Regions from separate parts of the Neobacillus sp. SM06 genome, predicted to be linked through region 1. Evidence: predicted binding sites of a transcription regulator. Region 1 holds the regulator's gene; each other region holds the start of a gene.
What was found. The regulator Rex, encoded in region 1, represses fermentation and respiration genes when NADH is low (regulators of the CRP and FNR family bind a similar motif). The targets are predictions, from matches to a motif close to TTGTGAAATATTTCACAA.
Positions count from the first base shown of each region.

Region 2: the regulator Rex is predicted to act here: its motif matches at 2,178-2,195, upstream of pflB (formate C-acetyltransferase).
Region 3: the regulator Rex is predicted to act here: its motif matches at 2,553-2,570, upstream of ACQYAD_RS07315 (YwiC-like family protein).
Region 4: the regulator Rex is predicted to act here: its motif matches at 2,529-2,546, upstream of ACQYAD_RS12600 (nitrate reductase subunit alpha).

Region 1 covers NZ_JBNWEO010000017.1:315,074-319,292, reverse strand. Annotated here, with positions in the region: partial or broken gene ACQYAD_RS15030 (cytoplasmic protein) at 106-231, opposite strand; gene ACQYAD_RS15025 (YhbD family protein) at 338-961, opposite strand; gene ACQYAD_RS15020 (redox-sensing transcriptional repressor Rex) at 1,160-1,819, opposite strand; gene moaC (cyclic pyranopterin monophosphate synthase MoaC) at 1,844-2,338, opposite strand; gene ACQYAD_RS15010 (ABC-F family ATP-binding cassette domain-containing protein) at 2,547-4,219, shown strand, end outside.
Region 2 covers NZ_JBNWEO010000015.1:251,097-255,315, reverse strand. Annotated here, with positions in the region: gene mprF (bifunctional lysylphosphatidylglycerol flippase/synthetase MprF) at 1-1,847, opposite strand, end outside; gene pflB (formate C-acetyltransferase) at 2,304-4,219, shown strand, end outside.
Region 3 covers NZ_JBNWEO010000013.1:455,791-460,009, reverse strand. Annotated here, with positions in the region: gene ric (iron-sulfur cluster repair di-iron protein) at 1-364, opposite strand, end outside; gene ACQYAD_RS07325 (molybdopterin molybdotransferase MoeA) at 590-1,855, shown strand; gene mobB (molybdopterin-guanine dinucleotide biosynthesis protein B) at 1,843-2,397, shown strand; gene ACQYAD_RS07315 (YwiC-like family protein) at 2,623-3,345, shown strand; gene ACQYAD_RS07310 (Crp/Fnr family transcriptional regulator) at 3,377-4,069, opposite strand.
Region 4 covers NZ_JBNWEO010000015.1:618,197-622,415, reverse strand. Annotated here, with positions in the region: gene thiD (bifunctional hydroxymethylpyrimidine kinase/phosphomethylpyrimidine kinase) at 1-735, shown strand, start outside; gene thiE (thiamine phosphate synthase) at 772-1,422, shown strand; gene ACQYAD_RS12605 (hypothetical protein) at 1,541-2,299, shown strand; gene ACQYAD_RS12600 (nitrate reductase subunit alpha) at 2,649-4,219, shown strand, end outside.

The DNA.
Region 1 (4,219 bases):
CGTTTAAGGGTGCCCGTGACTGGTACGAAAGCATGAGAGCAAATTTCTTTTTCTCATTTGAGGCTTCGTTTTGTTTTTATTTTTACCGACGACTCCGAATCCTGGCTAAAGCTGCGTGCGAGAGTACTCGACCTGACCGATTGTACAGCCTGATCCAATCTGGATCGTATTGCCTCTCACGACCTCAGCTTTCGTATTTTCAAGATAGATGTCATCCCCTTCGATCACCTTGGCCAAAAGTACACCTTCGTTTTTGATAAATGGAAGCAGCAAAGGCAGCATTTCTGTTGAAGGTGATCAGATCTCCCCGTTCATTCGATGCCATCTACATTCATCTCTATACTAGTTTTACCTTTAATTCTTCCATCAGATTTAATAGAGGCAGCTGTGTAACAACTTTTGCCCCTTTTTCAAAATAAACCCCTTCCGCATTCACAAGCAGCAGGCATGTTGAAATGCCTAGTTTCCGAAGGATCACTAATTCACAGTTTTTTTGTTTCAATAATGGCGAATGGTCTTTTAAAAGATCGAGAACCATTTTACCTTCTTCCTGATGAATGTCACCCGACTGGAGGAGTGTTTCCAGAATAACGATTTCAACGATTCGCGCTATGTCAAACTGCTGGCCACGGTTATCATTTTCTAAATAAAAATCAAGCACCGATTTTGAAACAATGTTACGTTTTATCAATTCGTCTTTTGATAACTGCAAATCAGTCAAATTGGGAGAGAACATATCTGCCAGTTCTTCTAGCGACAGATGTTCCTTCATTGTTTGAATTTTATTGATCCGCTCAAGTATTTTTTCTTTGGGGAAAAAGGTTTCTTGACCGGTAAAAGTGGATTTCCTGATAAACCAGTCCTCCGGAATCAGATCTTTCCTTTTCCACCGGTATAACTGTCCATAGGAAATACCCGTTAAGTCCAAAAGATCCTTTTTAGAAATTAATTCATCACTCATAGCAAAAACCCCTTTCGAATAAAAACGTAACATAACACTGTTGCGTTTTAAAGGTTTTAAAGAAAACTCGCCGATTGGCGAGCCTTTGGCGAAGACAGAGGCGTAGTTGCCCTTATGCTAATCAGAATTTATGTATATAAATTCTGATTAGCAAAAAAAGATCCTTTCACCTTCCGTGGCGAAAAGATCTTCTGATCGTTACATTTCTTCTTCAATGTTCTCGTTCGGATAATGCTTTAAAAAATAGACAAGCGACTGCAATTCCACTGCCAAGTCGATGTGGTGAATCCGGATCGAAGGCGGAACATTTAATCTTGCTGGCGTGAAATTTAAAATTCCTTTGATATTGGCTTTGACCAATTTATCGGTTATGGTTTGCGCCACGGGCGCGGGAACCGTTAAAATGGCCACCTGGATATCCTCAGCCTTCAATTGCTCCTCCAGCTCATCCATAGGAAAAACCGGAACATCTCCAATCTTGGTACCAATTTTATTCGGATCGACATCGAAGGCATACTCAATTTTCGTATTATTATTTTTTAAAAAATTATAATTTAAAAAAGCAGTGCCCAGATTCCCTACTCCGATCAAAGCCACTTTTGTCAATTCATCCTGATCAAGCGTTTTTCGGAAAAAGGACAGCAAATAGTTCACATTGTAGCCATAGCCTTTTTTTCCTAACGCGCCAAAATAGGAAAAATCGCGGCGAATTGTAGCCGAATCTACTTTCACGGCTTCACTTAATTCCGCTGAGGAAACTCTTTGCTTCCCCGAAGAATGAAGATGATTTAAAAATCGGTAATACAAAGGCAGCCGTTTTGCCGTTGCCTGCGGGATTTTCATCGATTCATTGTTCATAAATTCCTTACACCCCCATCAATCTTAAATTTGTTCGGTTCGTTTGAAATCACCATTCTTGCCGCCGGTTTTTTCCACAAGATAAGTGGCGCCAATAATCATTCCTTTGTCAACCGCTTTGCACATGTCGTACACGGTCAACGCACATGCAGATGCGGCTGTTAGCGCTTCCATTTCTACACCTGTATTCCCTTTCGTTTTAACCGCTGCCTTTATATTTAATGTATATTGATCTGGCTGACCTTTTTCCCAAGAAAAAGAAATATTGATGCCGGTTAACGCAATCGGGTGGCACATCGGTATAATTTCCGATGTTTTTTTTGCAGCCATGATCGCCGCAACTTGGGCAACTGCTAACACATCGCCCTTTTTCATCTCATTATGAGTAATTTTTTCGTAAATTTCTTTATTTACGGTAATGCTGGAGTGGGCCAGTGCCGTCCTCGTTGTTTCAGGCTTGTCGCTAACGTCCACCATTTTTGCTCTGCCTTCTTCATTGAAATGTGTAAATTCTGCCATTATTACATTCCTCCAGTTAAATCATACACTATTTTTCACTGTATGTGTGAAACTTTGCACGAATAATCTTAAATTAATTGATTTTGTACCGCTAAAAAGCCGGGCTATCGACTTTATCCCGCAGTAACGTTCAGTAAAATCCACACTCACTTTATTGCTGACAATCAAGGAATACGGTACACTAATTTTAGTAATTGAGGTGAAAAAAATGCTACTGCTACAAGTCAATCAACTTTCAAAATACTATGGGGCTGACCTAATTTTATCGAATATAAAACTGGAATTACAAACTCGTGACCGCGTTGCGCTCGTGGGCCGCAATGGAGCTGGGAAATCCACATTATTAAAAATGATTGCCGGACAGATTTCACATGACAGTGGTGAAGTCATCAAGCCGAAAGACGTAACGATCGGCTATTTGGCGCAAAATACCGGTTTGGAGTCCAAATTATCGATAGGGGAAGAAATGCTGACAGTGTTTGCAGACCTGCAAACGATGGAAAAATCATTGAGAAACTTAGAGGAAAGCATGGCCGATCCTCTCATCCATGAAAATCAAGACCGGTATGAAAGAATTCTGAAAGAATATGACCAGCTGCAAATCAATTTTAAGGAGCTTGGCGGCTATCAGTACGAAGCCGATATCCGCTCGGTGCTGCACGGGTTAAATTTTCCCAATGATTCCTTGATGATTTCCAGTTTAAGCGGCGGCCAAAAAACCCGTCTGGCATTAGGAAAACTGCTGCTCACAAAGCCAGATATCTTAATATTGGACGAGCCGACAAACCATTTGGACATTGAAACCCTCTCTTGGCTTGAGCAATATTTGCAAAACTATGATGGGGCCATTTTAATTGTTTCCCATGACCGCTATTTTCTCGATAAAGTCGTCAATACCGTTTATGAAGTTTCCCGCCGCCAAATCAGAAAATACCTTGGAAACTACAGTACCTATTTGGAACAAAAAGCGGCCAATTACGAACGGGAAATGAAGCTGTATGAAAAACAGCAACAGGAAATTGCCGATTTGCAAGATTTTATTCAACGGAATTTGACAAGGGCCTCAACAACCAAACGGGCGCAAAGTAGACGCAAAAAATTGGATAAAATGGAAATCATCGACCGCCCTTTAGGGGATGAGAAGTCCGCTTCCTTCGCTTTTGAGATTGAGCGGCAAAGCGGCAATGATGTTTTAAAGGTAGAAAACTTGACGATTGGTTACGGTGAAAAAATTGCCGGAAATCTCACCTTTCAAGTAAGCCGCGGCGAAAGCATTGCCTTAGTCGGGCCGAATGGGATTGGTAAATCAACACTTTTAAAAACGATTATAAAAAAGCTGCCATCCCTTTCCGGTTCCGTACAGTACGGTTCAAACGTCACCATCGGTTATTATGATCAGGAACAAGCCGAGCTGACGTCCAATAAACAAGTCCTCAACGAACTCTGGGATGATTTCCCGTTAAAGCCGGAAAAAGAAATCAGGACCGTGCTCGGGAATTTCTTGTTCTCCGGAGACGATGTATTAAAAATCGTCTCCACACTTAGCGGCGGCGAAAAGGCGCGTCTGGCTCTTGCCAAACTAATGCTGGAAAAAGCGAACGTTCTTATTTTAGATGAGCCAACGAACCATCTTGACCTTGACAGCAAAGAAGTTCTCGAAAATGCCCTTATCGATTATCCGGGAACCATTTTATTTGTTTCCCACGACCGTTACTTTATCAATCGAATCGCAACCAAAGTGCTTGAATTACATGCGGATGGCTGCAGCGAGTACCTTGGCGACTATGATTATTATGTGGAAAAGAAAAATGAAATCGAAGAGCTGAAAGCCCTTGAAAAAACAGCTTCAGCCACAAAAACGGCCGCCCTCGCCACTTCGGA
Region 2 (4,219 bases), on a different contig from region 1:
TAACCATTGCCGTGCAAATAGGCAAACATCTCATCCGATACTTGGTAGAAAACAGGTGTATACCCGTGAATATCCGCAACCTCATGAAATTCCTGGATGGCACTGGCGATTTCTGCTTTTTCCCCTATTGGATCACCAAGCACGACAAGCTTGTCTGCATATGGTTTGTACATGAAAATGACGTTTTTTTTCCGGTTCCAATAAATATATTTATCATGTAAAAAGACTAAATGTGCCAACTGCCCTGTCTTATAATGACTAAAATGTTTCAATATTTCCACTTCATGGCCATGGGAATGAATCATTGTCCATTTCCTCGGACGACTGATCAAATAGCCAAACAGCATAATAATGAATGCAATCGCCAGACCAATGATTGCGCTGTTAAACAAATCGCGATAATCCAAAATGATATATGGCTGTATAGTACGGGGCATATTAAACCGTGCAGAAGGCAAATTCGAATATCCAATCAAAAGGTACATGGAGGTAATGATCACCACAAGCAAAACATCAAAGACAGTCTTTCCCCATGTCATTACATAACTCTCCCGATAAAATTGCCCTTTTGACAGCCGTAAAATAATCGCAACTGTAATAAGAAATGCTGCTTCTTCATAATCAATGCCTTTAAAAATCGAAAATAGCGCTGCTAAAACAAGGGCACCCATTGTTAAGGCATATGTCCTTTTTACGCTGTATTCGATCCCCCGTGACAAGCCTAAGAGCAGAAAGCCGGCAGCAACGGAAAGCTGATGAGATAAATTCATGATTGGCAACGACAAAAACTCCTGAGCAATTTTGAGTCTTGATAAAATACCTGGAACACTCGCAGAAAGGAGCAAAATCAGACCGGCTATAAAAACAAGGGCTGTCAACAAAATATGACTGAATCCTTGCAAAATTGCTTTCGGCAAATTGTTCCATGATTTGTTCCATTTCTGCCAGAATGAAAGGACAAAAAGAACAAGACTAATTAAGAACGGAAGCACATAATAGCCAATCCGATAAAACAATAGCAGCACAAGGATTTTTTCAGCAGGGGCATGCAGTCCTTGCATCCCCCATATAAAAATCAAATCAAATGAACCTAGTCCTCCCGGGATCATACTAATAATCCCGGCACACGAAGCAATAATAAAAACAGGAAAAAGCGATTGCACTTGAATTGAAATACCTAGCAGTTTGCTTAAAAGCAAAATAACAGCAAAAATTGCCGACCATTCCATCAGTGAAACAAGAACAAGCTTTTTGCCGACAGAAAACGTAATCAAATTTTGTTCTTCTTTTTTGCTTTTTATCCAATGAACCAAAATAAAAACAGGCAAATAAAGACTGATCCCAATAACAGCAAAATATAGCCACTTTTCCTCAATAAACAGTGGAAAACGACGGTAGAAAAGAACAACAATCCATGAAAAAAGCGAGATTCCGGTTAAATAGAACAATGATACAGAAGCAATCCCACCAACTAGTCTCTTTTTATCCGGATCATATGTATGATAAAAGTACGTACGAAGCATTGCCCCGATTAAGCCGCCAAAGCCAATAAGATTGGAAAATGAATTTGCGATAAAAGAATACTCCAATAGTTCTTTTTTTGGAACGCGAAAACCTAAAATTTGAACTAAAATAATGTCATAGAAAAACATTGGAAACACGGCGACAAGCGTAATCAATAAAATAATCACAAGTGTTCCCGGCTGTAAGTTGTTTAGCTCCTGATTGAGTAAATTGACATTTAAACCGCGGGCAAATTTCCTCATTTCGAAAATGGCAAGTATTAATAAAAAAAGTGGGAAAACAAACTTTACTATCGTAAAAATTCTTTCTTTTTTTATCCCCAACAATATAACCACCTAAATTTTCTTTACTGTTTTAAATATAGCCTTTTCCTCAGGAAAAACAAAGAAAATAATTTTTCGAATCCTTGTTAAAAACTTTACTAGTGTTGACAGAATTCAACCAATTCAACCATAGAACCCCGGATTCCGTGTGACTCCGCTAAAAGAGCAAACAAAATCTGCTAACGAGCAGTGTTGCACAATCGCATTACAATCATTCAGTTTATTGAAAATGTTTTTCTTATATAACAGCAATCCTATTTTATTTATTTTTTATAGTACAGATCTTTTGATCAAAATATTTGTTCATAAAGATTCCACAAAAAACCCATTATGCTCAACAATTCACAATATGTTAACAAATGCAATCTTTCCACGTTACATTTCCTGTTATACTTTAATTATGCAATAAACAAAAATCTGTTATATAAGTTCAATGATTATTCGAGGTGAAAAAGGATGGAACAATGGTTTGGTTTTGAGAAAGGTGCTTGGACGAGAGAAGTAAATGTACGGGATTTTATTTTGAAAAATTACTCGGAATATGTCGGTGATGAATCCTTTTTAACTCCAGCAACTGATGCAACAAACAGCCTTTGGGAGCAAGTAATGGAGTTGGCAAAACAGGAACGGGAAAATGGCGGCGTGTTGGATATGGATACTGAAACCGTCTCAACGATTACATCCCATGGACCTGGATATCTGAACAAACAGCTTGAAAAAGTGGTCGGCTTTCAAACAGATCAACCATTTAAGCGGTCGCTCCAGCCTTTCGGCGGTATCCGGATGGCAAAACAATCATGCGAAGCATATGGCTATACTTTAAATTCAGAGATTGAAAGAATTTTTACCGACTACAGAAAAACACATAACCAAGGAGTATTCGATGCCTATACGGATGAAATGAAACTGGCGAGAAAAGCTGCAATCATTACCGGCCTTCCTGACGCATATGGTCGCGGCCGGATCATTGGGGACTACCGCAGAGTAGCATTATACGGTGTCGATTTCCTAATTAATGAAAGAAAAAAAGATCTGCAAAATACAAGTGCGATTATGACGGAAGCAAATATGCGTCTCAGGGAAGAAATTTCTGAACAAATCCGCGCTTTAAAAGAATTAAAAGAACTGGCAGAGGGTTACGGGTATGACATTTCCAAGCCGGCAAGCAATGCAGCTGAAGCGTTCCAATGGCTCTACTTTGGTTATTTGGCAGCGATTAAAGAACAAAATGGCGCTGCAATGAGCCTTGGCCGCGTTTCTACTTTCCTTGACATTTACATTGAACGCGATTTAAAACAAGGATTTTTAACGGAGCAAGAAGCCCAAGAGCTTGTTGATCATTTCGTTATGAAGCTTCGCTTAGTAAAATTTGCACGCACCCCGGATTACAATGAACTTTTCAGCGGAGATCCAACATGGGTAACGGAATCAATCGGCGGAATGGCAATGGACGGACGTTCACTTGTCACGAAAAACTCTTTTCGCTTCTTGCATACATTAGACAATTTAGGACCTGCGCCTGAACCAAATTTAACGATTTTATGGTCTAAACAACTTCCTGAGAACTTTAAGAAATATGCGGCGAAAATGTCGATTAAATCCAGTGCAATTCAATATGAGAACGATGAAATTATGCGTCCTGAGTATGGTGATGATTACGGGATTGCCTGCTGTGTTTCGGCGATGGAAATCGGCAAGCAAATGCAATTTTTCGGTGCCCGGGCAAATTTGGCGAAAACACTTCTATATGCGATTAATGGCGGTGTGGATGAAAGATTAAAAATCCAGGTTGGTCCGCAGTATCAGCCGGTAACATCTGAAAAATTGGATTATGAAGAGGTTATGGCAAAATTTGACCAAATGATGGATTGGCTTGCCGGACTTTATATTAACACACTCAACATCATCCATTATATGCATGACAAATACAGCTACGAGCGATTAGAGATGGCACTTCACGACACAACCATACTGCGGACGATGGCAACTGGAATTGCCGGTTTAAGTGTTGCAGCCGATTCATTAAGCGCAATTAAATATGCAACCGTTAAAGCAATACGTGATGAAAACGGAATAGCGATTGATTTTGAAACAATTGGAGACTTCCCTAAATACGGAAACAACGATGACCGTGTGGACAGCATTGCTATTGACATCGTTGAGCGCTTTATGAAAAAACTGCGCAAACATCAAACGTATCGCGATTCATTGCACACGATGTCGATCTTAACGATTACTTCCAATGTCGTCTATGGCAAAAAAACCGGTAATACGCCAGACGGACGCCGCGCGGGAGAACCGTTCGCCCCTGGTGCAAATCCGATGCATGGCCGTGATACAAAAGGAACGCTTGCTTCCCTTTCATCCGTCGC
Region 3 (4,219 bases), on a different contig from region 1:
TTAAAAGCTCAGGATGGTTCTCCCCGTGAACACGGGCAACTTTTGTTACATACGGGCTTAACATTGCTAGCTCTTCTTCAAGTGGGCGATGGTATGCTAAAACAATATGCTCGATTAATGAACGTGTATCGGAATGAATCCATTCTTCCATTTCATTTTCGTTTGGTTCGCTTGCCGTGAAAAGAGTTTGCAGCTCGGCAACAATTGTTTTTGGATCAAGTCCTCTTTCCTCGGCAGCATTTGCAAGTGGAATATTTCCGCCGCAGCAGAAATCGATTCGGTGTTTTTTAAATAAATCACTTGATTTTGGCAGTTCATTGACAATATCTTTCACAAGGGTGTTTTCACTAAAAGGAAAGCTCATCCTTCATTCCTCCTTTTTTTTCTATTAAAAGAATAACGGAACCCGATCATCATTTTGGTGATATGCATCACATTTTAAGGATGATTTTTTTGGTTCTTTTTGTACTATCGCACAATTTTTCGAACATTGGTTTGAAAATTTGCCATGTTTAAAAGTTTCGTATACCCTTAAAGTGAGAAAATCGGTTGAATGAATTCATTTACATGCTTTTAGGAGCTGATAACCATGTTAGAGAGAAGAAAGCCTATTTCCGTGAGTGAAGCGGTGGCAAAAATAATGGAGACACGAGTACAAGGTGCAACGGAATACGTAACAATTGATGAAAGCTATGGAAGGTTTCTTTCTGAAGATTTGACAGCAACAAACGATGTGCCGCATTTTGATCGTGCTCCCTATGACGGGTTTGCCGTCCGCAGTGTTGATACAAGCCTTGCATCACTTTCAAACCCAGTCGAATTAGAAGTGATTGATCATATTGGTGCAGGTGCCGTATCAGATAAAGTAGTAAAAGAAAACCAAGCTGTACGAATTATGACAGGTGCAATGATGCCGGAAGGTGCTGATGCCGTCGCTATGCTCGAAGTGGTGCAAACATCTGAAAAAAACGGCAAACCCTATATTACAATTAAGCGCAACTTAAAAAAAGGTGAAAATGTGTCCTTTCGTGCTGAGGATGCAAAAGAAGGCGAAGTGTTGGTGAAAAAGGGGACAAGGATTAACCCTGGTATTCAAGCAATGCTTGCAACATTTGGCTATGCGATAGTTCCAGTTGCCAAAAAACCGATCATTGGCTTATTCGCAACCGGCACAGAATTACTTGAAGTCGATGAACCGCTCGTTCCCGGAAAAATACGCAACAGCAACTCCCATATGATTATCGCCCAAATTGAAAGGGCGGGAGGGGAAGTACAGTACTTCGGCAAACTGCCTGATGTGTTCGATACATGCTTTGAAGCAGTTAAGGATGCGATTGAAACAGTTGACCTGCTCATAACCACCGGGGGGGTCTCTGTAGGTGATTTTGATTATTTGCCGGCCATTTATGAAAAGCTTGGGGCAAAAGTGTTGTTCAACAAAGTGGGAATGCGTCCTGGAAGTGTGACAACCGTGGCACAGTACAATGGCAAAGTTTTGTTCGGTCTATCCGGCAATCCATCTGCCTGCTATGTTGGGTTTGAATTGTTTGCCCGTCCGATCATTCGGACAATGCTGTTTTCACCAAAACCGCATTTACGCAAAGAAAAAGCTGTTCTTGGCGCCGATTTTCCAAAAGCGAATCCTTTTACCCGCTTTGTCCGCAGCACTGTAACGATCGAGGAAGGCAGGTTAAAAGTATCGCCGAGTGGTGTGGATAAATCAAATATTATTATGAGCCTTGCAGGCGCCAACTCGCTGATGATTCTTCCTGGTGGCACAAGAGGGTATGAAGTAGGAACAGATGTGGAAATCCTGCTGCTTGAGGATCAAACCGGCAGTGAGTGGCCTTGGTAAATCCTTTTATTTTCCAAGTTGTTGGTTACCAAAATAGTGGAAAAACGACGGTTGTTTCCACATTGATAAAGGAATTGAACAAGTTGGGCAGGCAGGTGGCGGTGATCAAGCATCATGGTCATGGCGGCCGGCCTGAAGTCGTTGAAACGAAGGATTCTGTGCAGCATGTAGTTGCTGGCGCCTTAGCGGCAGTTGTTGAGGGTGGCGGGAGGTTGATTCTGCAAGCGGATCAGCCGTCATGGAATTTAGCCGATGAAATTCAGCTAATCCGTTTCTTTCAGCCTGACATCCTTTTAATTGAAGGTCACAAAAAGGAAAATTATCCAAAACTATTGCTGGTAAAAGAAAAAAAAGATCTTGAATTACTTCATTTCATCAGCAATATTAAAATCGTGCTGGCGTGGGAACAAGCATTGCAAAAACAGATTGAATCCATCTCCACTGCTCCGTCCTTTCTTCTCAATGACCAGCAAGGGGTAGCCTGGACGGTTCAATACATTGAGGAGCAAGTAAAGAGGATTCCTTCTCAGTCGAAAAAATGACAATTTTGTTACAATTTTAATGCAATTTCCTGCTGCTTCCGTTATACTAGAAGTAGGGGAAAATATGTTTGTTGATATAGAATCGGAAAAAGAAGGCGGAAGCCTTCTTTTTTGCATTGAAAAAGTTAATAAAATCGCCAAAATGGCTTCGATTCATGTGACATCTTTCACTTAATTTTCCTGATTCCTGACTTATAGTAGGGGTGAGTGAAAGGAGGGTGGAGGATGAAATTATTTATGCCAAAACAACACGGAGCCTGGGCAATGGTGACGGTTCCATTCTGGCTTGGTGTGATCGCAGGTGGATTTGTTTGGCAGGATGTTCCGTTTTTTCTTGGATGGGTGTTATTATACTTGGCTACCTATCCGATGCTTCTTTTATTTAAAAAGAAGAAAACGGCCTTCTATATTGGCTGGACAACGCGCTATTTGATTCCGGCTGTACTATTATTACTGTTTCCGCTCGCTGAAAATCCAGCAGTCGTTTATTTTGGTTTGCTGATGATTCCTTTTTTTATGATCAATGCTTTTTATTCTTCCCAAAACAAAGACCGTGCGTTTATGAATGATTTAAGTGCGATTTTTGCCTTTTCTTTTGCCAGTCTGGCAAGCAGTTTTTTAAGCAGCCGAATTGTCACTGGTGAATCCATCTTTGTTTTTTCCGCATCCGTGCTTTTTTTCATTGGCAGCACTTTTTATGTCAAAACAATGATACGTGAAAAAAAGAACCCGCAGTTTAAATGGCTTTCTTGGATCTATCACTTGATCCTGCCGTTGATTTGGCTGGCGTTTGGCTATTGGATCGCAGCTATTGCTGTTTTGCCAAGCTTGCTCAGGGCAGTTGGTTTTTACGGCAAACCGCTCTCAACCAAAATGGTTGGGATTTATGAAATTGCAAATGCAGCACTTTTCTTTGCGGTCATGGCTGTTCAAATCATCGTAAACTAAAAACAGCCCATAGCAGGCTGTTTTTGTATCATCAATCGATTCTGCAAATTTCAATCGGACAGTTTTCGCAGTCAATTTCAACTTTTAAATAATCAAGATCGTGTATAGTGATCGTTCCTTTATCAACTGAGATTACATTCGCTTTGCGCAAATCACTTAACAGCCGGTTGACCACTTCTCTTGACGTGCCGCAGAAATTTGCCAATTCTTGGTTTGTTAACGGCAGCTGAATTAAGATGCCGTTAGCGGTGTTTATCCCATAGCTGTTGGAGATTCGGATTAAAGTGGAATACAATGCACCTTTTTTCCCGTGAAGAACTAAGTCGCGAAATTTCGTTTGTGATTTTCGATATTGGAGGCTCATCCATTTCATAAATTCCAAGGCTAGCGGTAAGTTATGCGAGAGCTTTTCTTCAAGCGTGTCTTTCATGATTACAGCTACTTCTCCGCTCTCTGTAACCCTTCCTGTTAATAAATATCGCTGCGATGGACAAAATAAATCAATCTCGCCAATGATATCGCCGGTTGTGCACATTCTTAAACTCAATTCCCTACCGTCTGGAATCACTTTAGTCAAATGAACCATGCCGCTTTTGAGAATAAAAAGCTCATTTGCAAAGCTTCCTTCTTGGAACAGAAAAGTTCCCTTTTCAATTTTTTTTATGTGATGGACCAATTCGAAAAGTTCACTTATGGATGCCGGTAGCTCTTTGACCGTTTGCATATTGTAACCACCTTTATAAGGGGCGAACTGAATCGCTCTTTTAGAATAAACCGTTTTACAGGCTACTAACGAAATATTAATAACATCATTATATTGTTTATTTGCGATTATTCGCAATATTAGCGGGAATGAATTCATAGATTTGTCATA
Region 4 (4,219 bases), on a different contig from region 1:
GATTTAAAAACGTTCCAAGAATTAGGAGTATTTGGCATGTCGGCGATTACTGCGGTCACCGCGCAAAACACCCTTGGCGTTCAAGGGGTCTATCCGATGACTGCTGAAGCGGTAGCAGCTCAAATTGATTCCATTGGTACAGACATGGGAACTGACGCATTAAAAACAGGGATGCTGTTTAACGCCGAAATCATTGAGACTGTTGCAAAGAAAATCAAGCAGTATAATTGGAAAAAAGTCGTTGTCGATCCGGTGATGATCGCAAAAGGCGGGGCTTCCTTGCTGCAAAAAGAAGCGGTCGAAGCACTGAAAAACGTTTTGCTGCCGGTTTCGTTGATGATTACGCCAAACATTCCGGAAGCAGAGGAACTAACCGGGATGACAATTGAAACGCTTGAGGACAAAAAGGAAGCAGCAATGAAATTAACCAGCTTGGGCGTTCAAAATGTGATTATAAAGGGCGGTCATGATGAGCACAGCGATGTGGCGTTAGACGTATTATACGACGGGCAGGAATTTCATTACTTCAAAAGTACCCGTATTGCAACGAAAAACACGCATGGGACAGGCTGTACGTTCTCTGCTGCGTTAACCGCTGAGCTTGCAAAAGGAGCAAATGTGGCAGATGCGGCCGCAACGGCCAAAAACTTTATTCAAGCTGCGATCCAACATGATCTCAAAATCGGTGGCGGCCATGGCCCAACCAACCACTGGGCTTATAACAAAATTCGATAACTTTCTTATCGGGAGAATTGAAAAGAGGATGAAGTCATGTCAACATATGATCAAGAACGGTTGCGGAGCATACTGAAAGTATATTTTATTGCTGGAAGTCCAAATTGTACAAAAAATCCTAAAGAGGTATTGCAAGAAGCAATTGCAGGCGGAATCACCTTGTTTCAGTTTCGTGAGAAGGGAAAGGGAGCGCTGACTGGAGAGGCTAAATTCATGTTGGCTAATGAGCTGCAGCAAATTTGCCGTAATCATGGTGTCCCTTTTATTGTAAATGACGATGTTGAACTTGCGCTTAGGCTCGATGCTGATGGTGTTCATATTGGACAGGAAGATGAGCCAGTCGAAACCGTACGCAGCAAAATTGGCGATAAAATTCTTGGTGTGTCTGCACACACGCTTGAAGAAGTACATGCTGCAATCGAACAAGGCGCCGATTACTTAGGAATCGGACCGATTTTTCCAACATCAACAAAAGAGGATGTCAAACCCGTTCAAGGGACAACGTTCATTCGTGAACTCAGGAGAAAAGGAATAGACATTCCGCTTGTTGGCATTGGTGGAATCAACTCAGAAAATGCATCCGTTGTAATGGAAGCAGGGGCAGATGGCGTGAGTGTGATTACGGCGATCAGCCTTGCAACAAACATTCATGAAGCTGCAAAACAATTGAAAAATCAAGTATTATAGGTACAAACTACCATCCTAGTAAATTTGTAGGATGGTTTTTTTGTAGAATCATTTCAATTGTCTGGAAAAAAGTTTATAATAGAAAAAGTAAGAATATTCATTAAAGGAAGTGTGCTGGTTGCTGAGATTAGACCACTTTGTTATCCATATTGACCATGATGAAAAAAAGTTGTTTCAACTAAAAAAAAGCTTTGATGATTATGGAATTCCTTTTGACCCAGAAAAGGGACAAGTCACGAAAGCAATACATGTAGCAAATCTGTGGATTGGGGATCAATACCTTGTGCTGCCTTATTTAAAAAAACCAGATGGCGGCAGCTGGAAAAAAGAGTGGGTCTCCAAATATAATGGCGGGAAGCGCGGCATTTTCGGTCTATGTTTGGCAACCGATTCCTTGGACGATATTAAACATGGATTGGAAGAGCGTGGTATCCCTTTTCACGGACCAGAAAGAATCCCTTTTAAATTGTTTGGAGGGCTGTTAAAACTAAAACTGCCGTTACAAATTATTTACACAAAGCCAATCCCAAACAGCGATTTGCAAATCATGTTTTTGCAAATGGACAGTTTAGGAAAATTTGAATTTATTCGAAAGTATTTTATGAAACCAAATGCAGAGGATGTTGGTATCGTCTCGATCAGTGAAGCTTTTATAATGAAAGATTTTTCCCATGAGGAATGGGCATACATAAAGAATCTTTTTCCAAAGTTGGCTGGAACAAAGAATAAGAAAACGTTAAACATGGGGGAAACGAAGCTTCATTTTGTCCAAGACCCGCATCACGATTTATCCGTTGACTTGAAGGCTAAATCCTTGGAATTTCAATATGAAAATATGGAAATTGAAATTGAAAATGTCCGCTTGCTAATCGGTTAATCCTTCGGTGGCCTCTTTCTCATACACTGATTTTCTATTCCAATACTCTTTCCTGCTCTTGTCAACAGTTAATCGGTTGATGGGTGCTGCGTCGTATTTTTCCAATTTCATAAATTCTCTAGCAAACAAAAATAGTCACATAGAAACCATCTATGTGGCTATTTTTGTTTTTATCTGACCTCATTCAGAAATAAGACAGATTGTGACAACTTTATGACAAGGATTCGAGATGTGAACTACTTCACAGTTTAGACAAATATTCAAGTTGTATAGTGAACCTACATAGAGAGCATCGAATGAACCTCTCGGCCGCTGGGTGAAAGGTTTGAGTATAAAGGAGAGATCGAATTTGAAAAAGAAACGTTCACCGCTCGTAAATCGTTTGAAATACTTATCTCCAATTGAAAAACATTCAGAAAATCATAGTCAAACAACCTATGAAAATCGCGATTGGGAAAATGTCTACCGCCACAGATGGCAGCACGACAAAGTTGTTCGCTCCACTCACGGTGTTAACTGTACCGGGTCTTGCAGCTGGAATATTTTTGTAAAAGACGGCATTGTTACATGGGAAGGACAGCAGACTGACTACCCTTCAACAGGTCCAGATATGCCGGACTTTGAACCGCGCGGCTGTCCAAGGGGAGCAAGTTTTTCTTGGTATATTTACAGTCCGCTTCGCGTGAAGTATCCGTATGTCCGTGATGTACTTTTAACGATGTGGCGTGAGGCCTTGAAAGCAAACAGCCATCCGCTTGATGCTTGGAAAAGCATTGTCGAGAATCCGGAAAAAGCGAAAAGGTACAAGCAGGCTCGCGGAAAAGGCGGTCTTATCCGTGCCGAATGGAGCGAAGTGTTAAAGCTCGTATCTGCATCACTCTTATATACCGTTATGAAATATGGTCCGGATCGTAACATCGGCTTCTCGCCGATTCCTGCCATGTCAATGGTATCTTATGCCGCTGGTTCACGCTTTATGTCGTTAATGGGCGGACCGATGCTCAGCTTTTATGATTGGTATGCCGACCTGCCGCCAGCATCTCCGCAAATTTGGGGCGACCAGACGGATGTGCCGGAGAGCTCGGACTGGTTCAATGCTGGCTACATTATGACATGGGGTTCAAACGTACCATTAACACGGACTCCTGATGCCCACTTTCTTGCAGAGGTTCGCTACCGCGGCACAAAAGTTGTATCGGTCAGCCCAGATTATGCTGAATCGACGAAATTTGCCGATGACTGGATGAAAGTGAAACAAGGTGCTGACGGAGCCTTGGCAATGGCAATGGGTCATGTCATTTTAAAAGAATTCTATGTTGACAACAAGCATGACTATTTTATCAATTACGCCAAGCAATACACTGATTTTCCGTTTATTGTTACATTGAAAAAAGACGGGAACCACTACATTCCGGATCGCTTCTTAAACGCAAACGACCTTGGAAAAACAACCGGCAACGGGGACTTTAAACCGGTGCTATTCAATGAGAATACAAACGATTTTGCGATCCCAAATGGGACGATGGGAGCACGCTGGGAAGATAAAGCAAAATGGAACTTGCGGATGCAAGATGAAGAAACTGGCACTGCAATTGAGCCGCGCATGACCTTCAAGGACGCTGAAGATGAAATTGCAACCGTAAAACTTCCTTATTTTTCACATGCTGGCAACAGCATTCTCTACCGCTCTGTACCAATGAAAAAAGTAGAGGCAAGTGGACAGACCTTCTATACGACAACGGTATACGATTTGACGCTGGCAAACTACGGGGTTGATCGCGGCCTTGGCGGAGAAGCGGCAAAAACCTTTGATGATATGATCGCGTTCACGCCTGCATGGCAGGAAAGGATAACCGGCGTAAAAAAGGAACTTGTGATTCAAATTGCCCGTGAATTTGCTGAAAATGCACTTGAAACAAA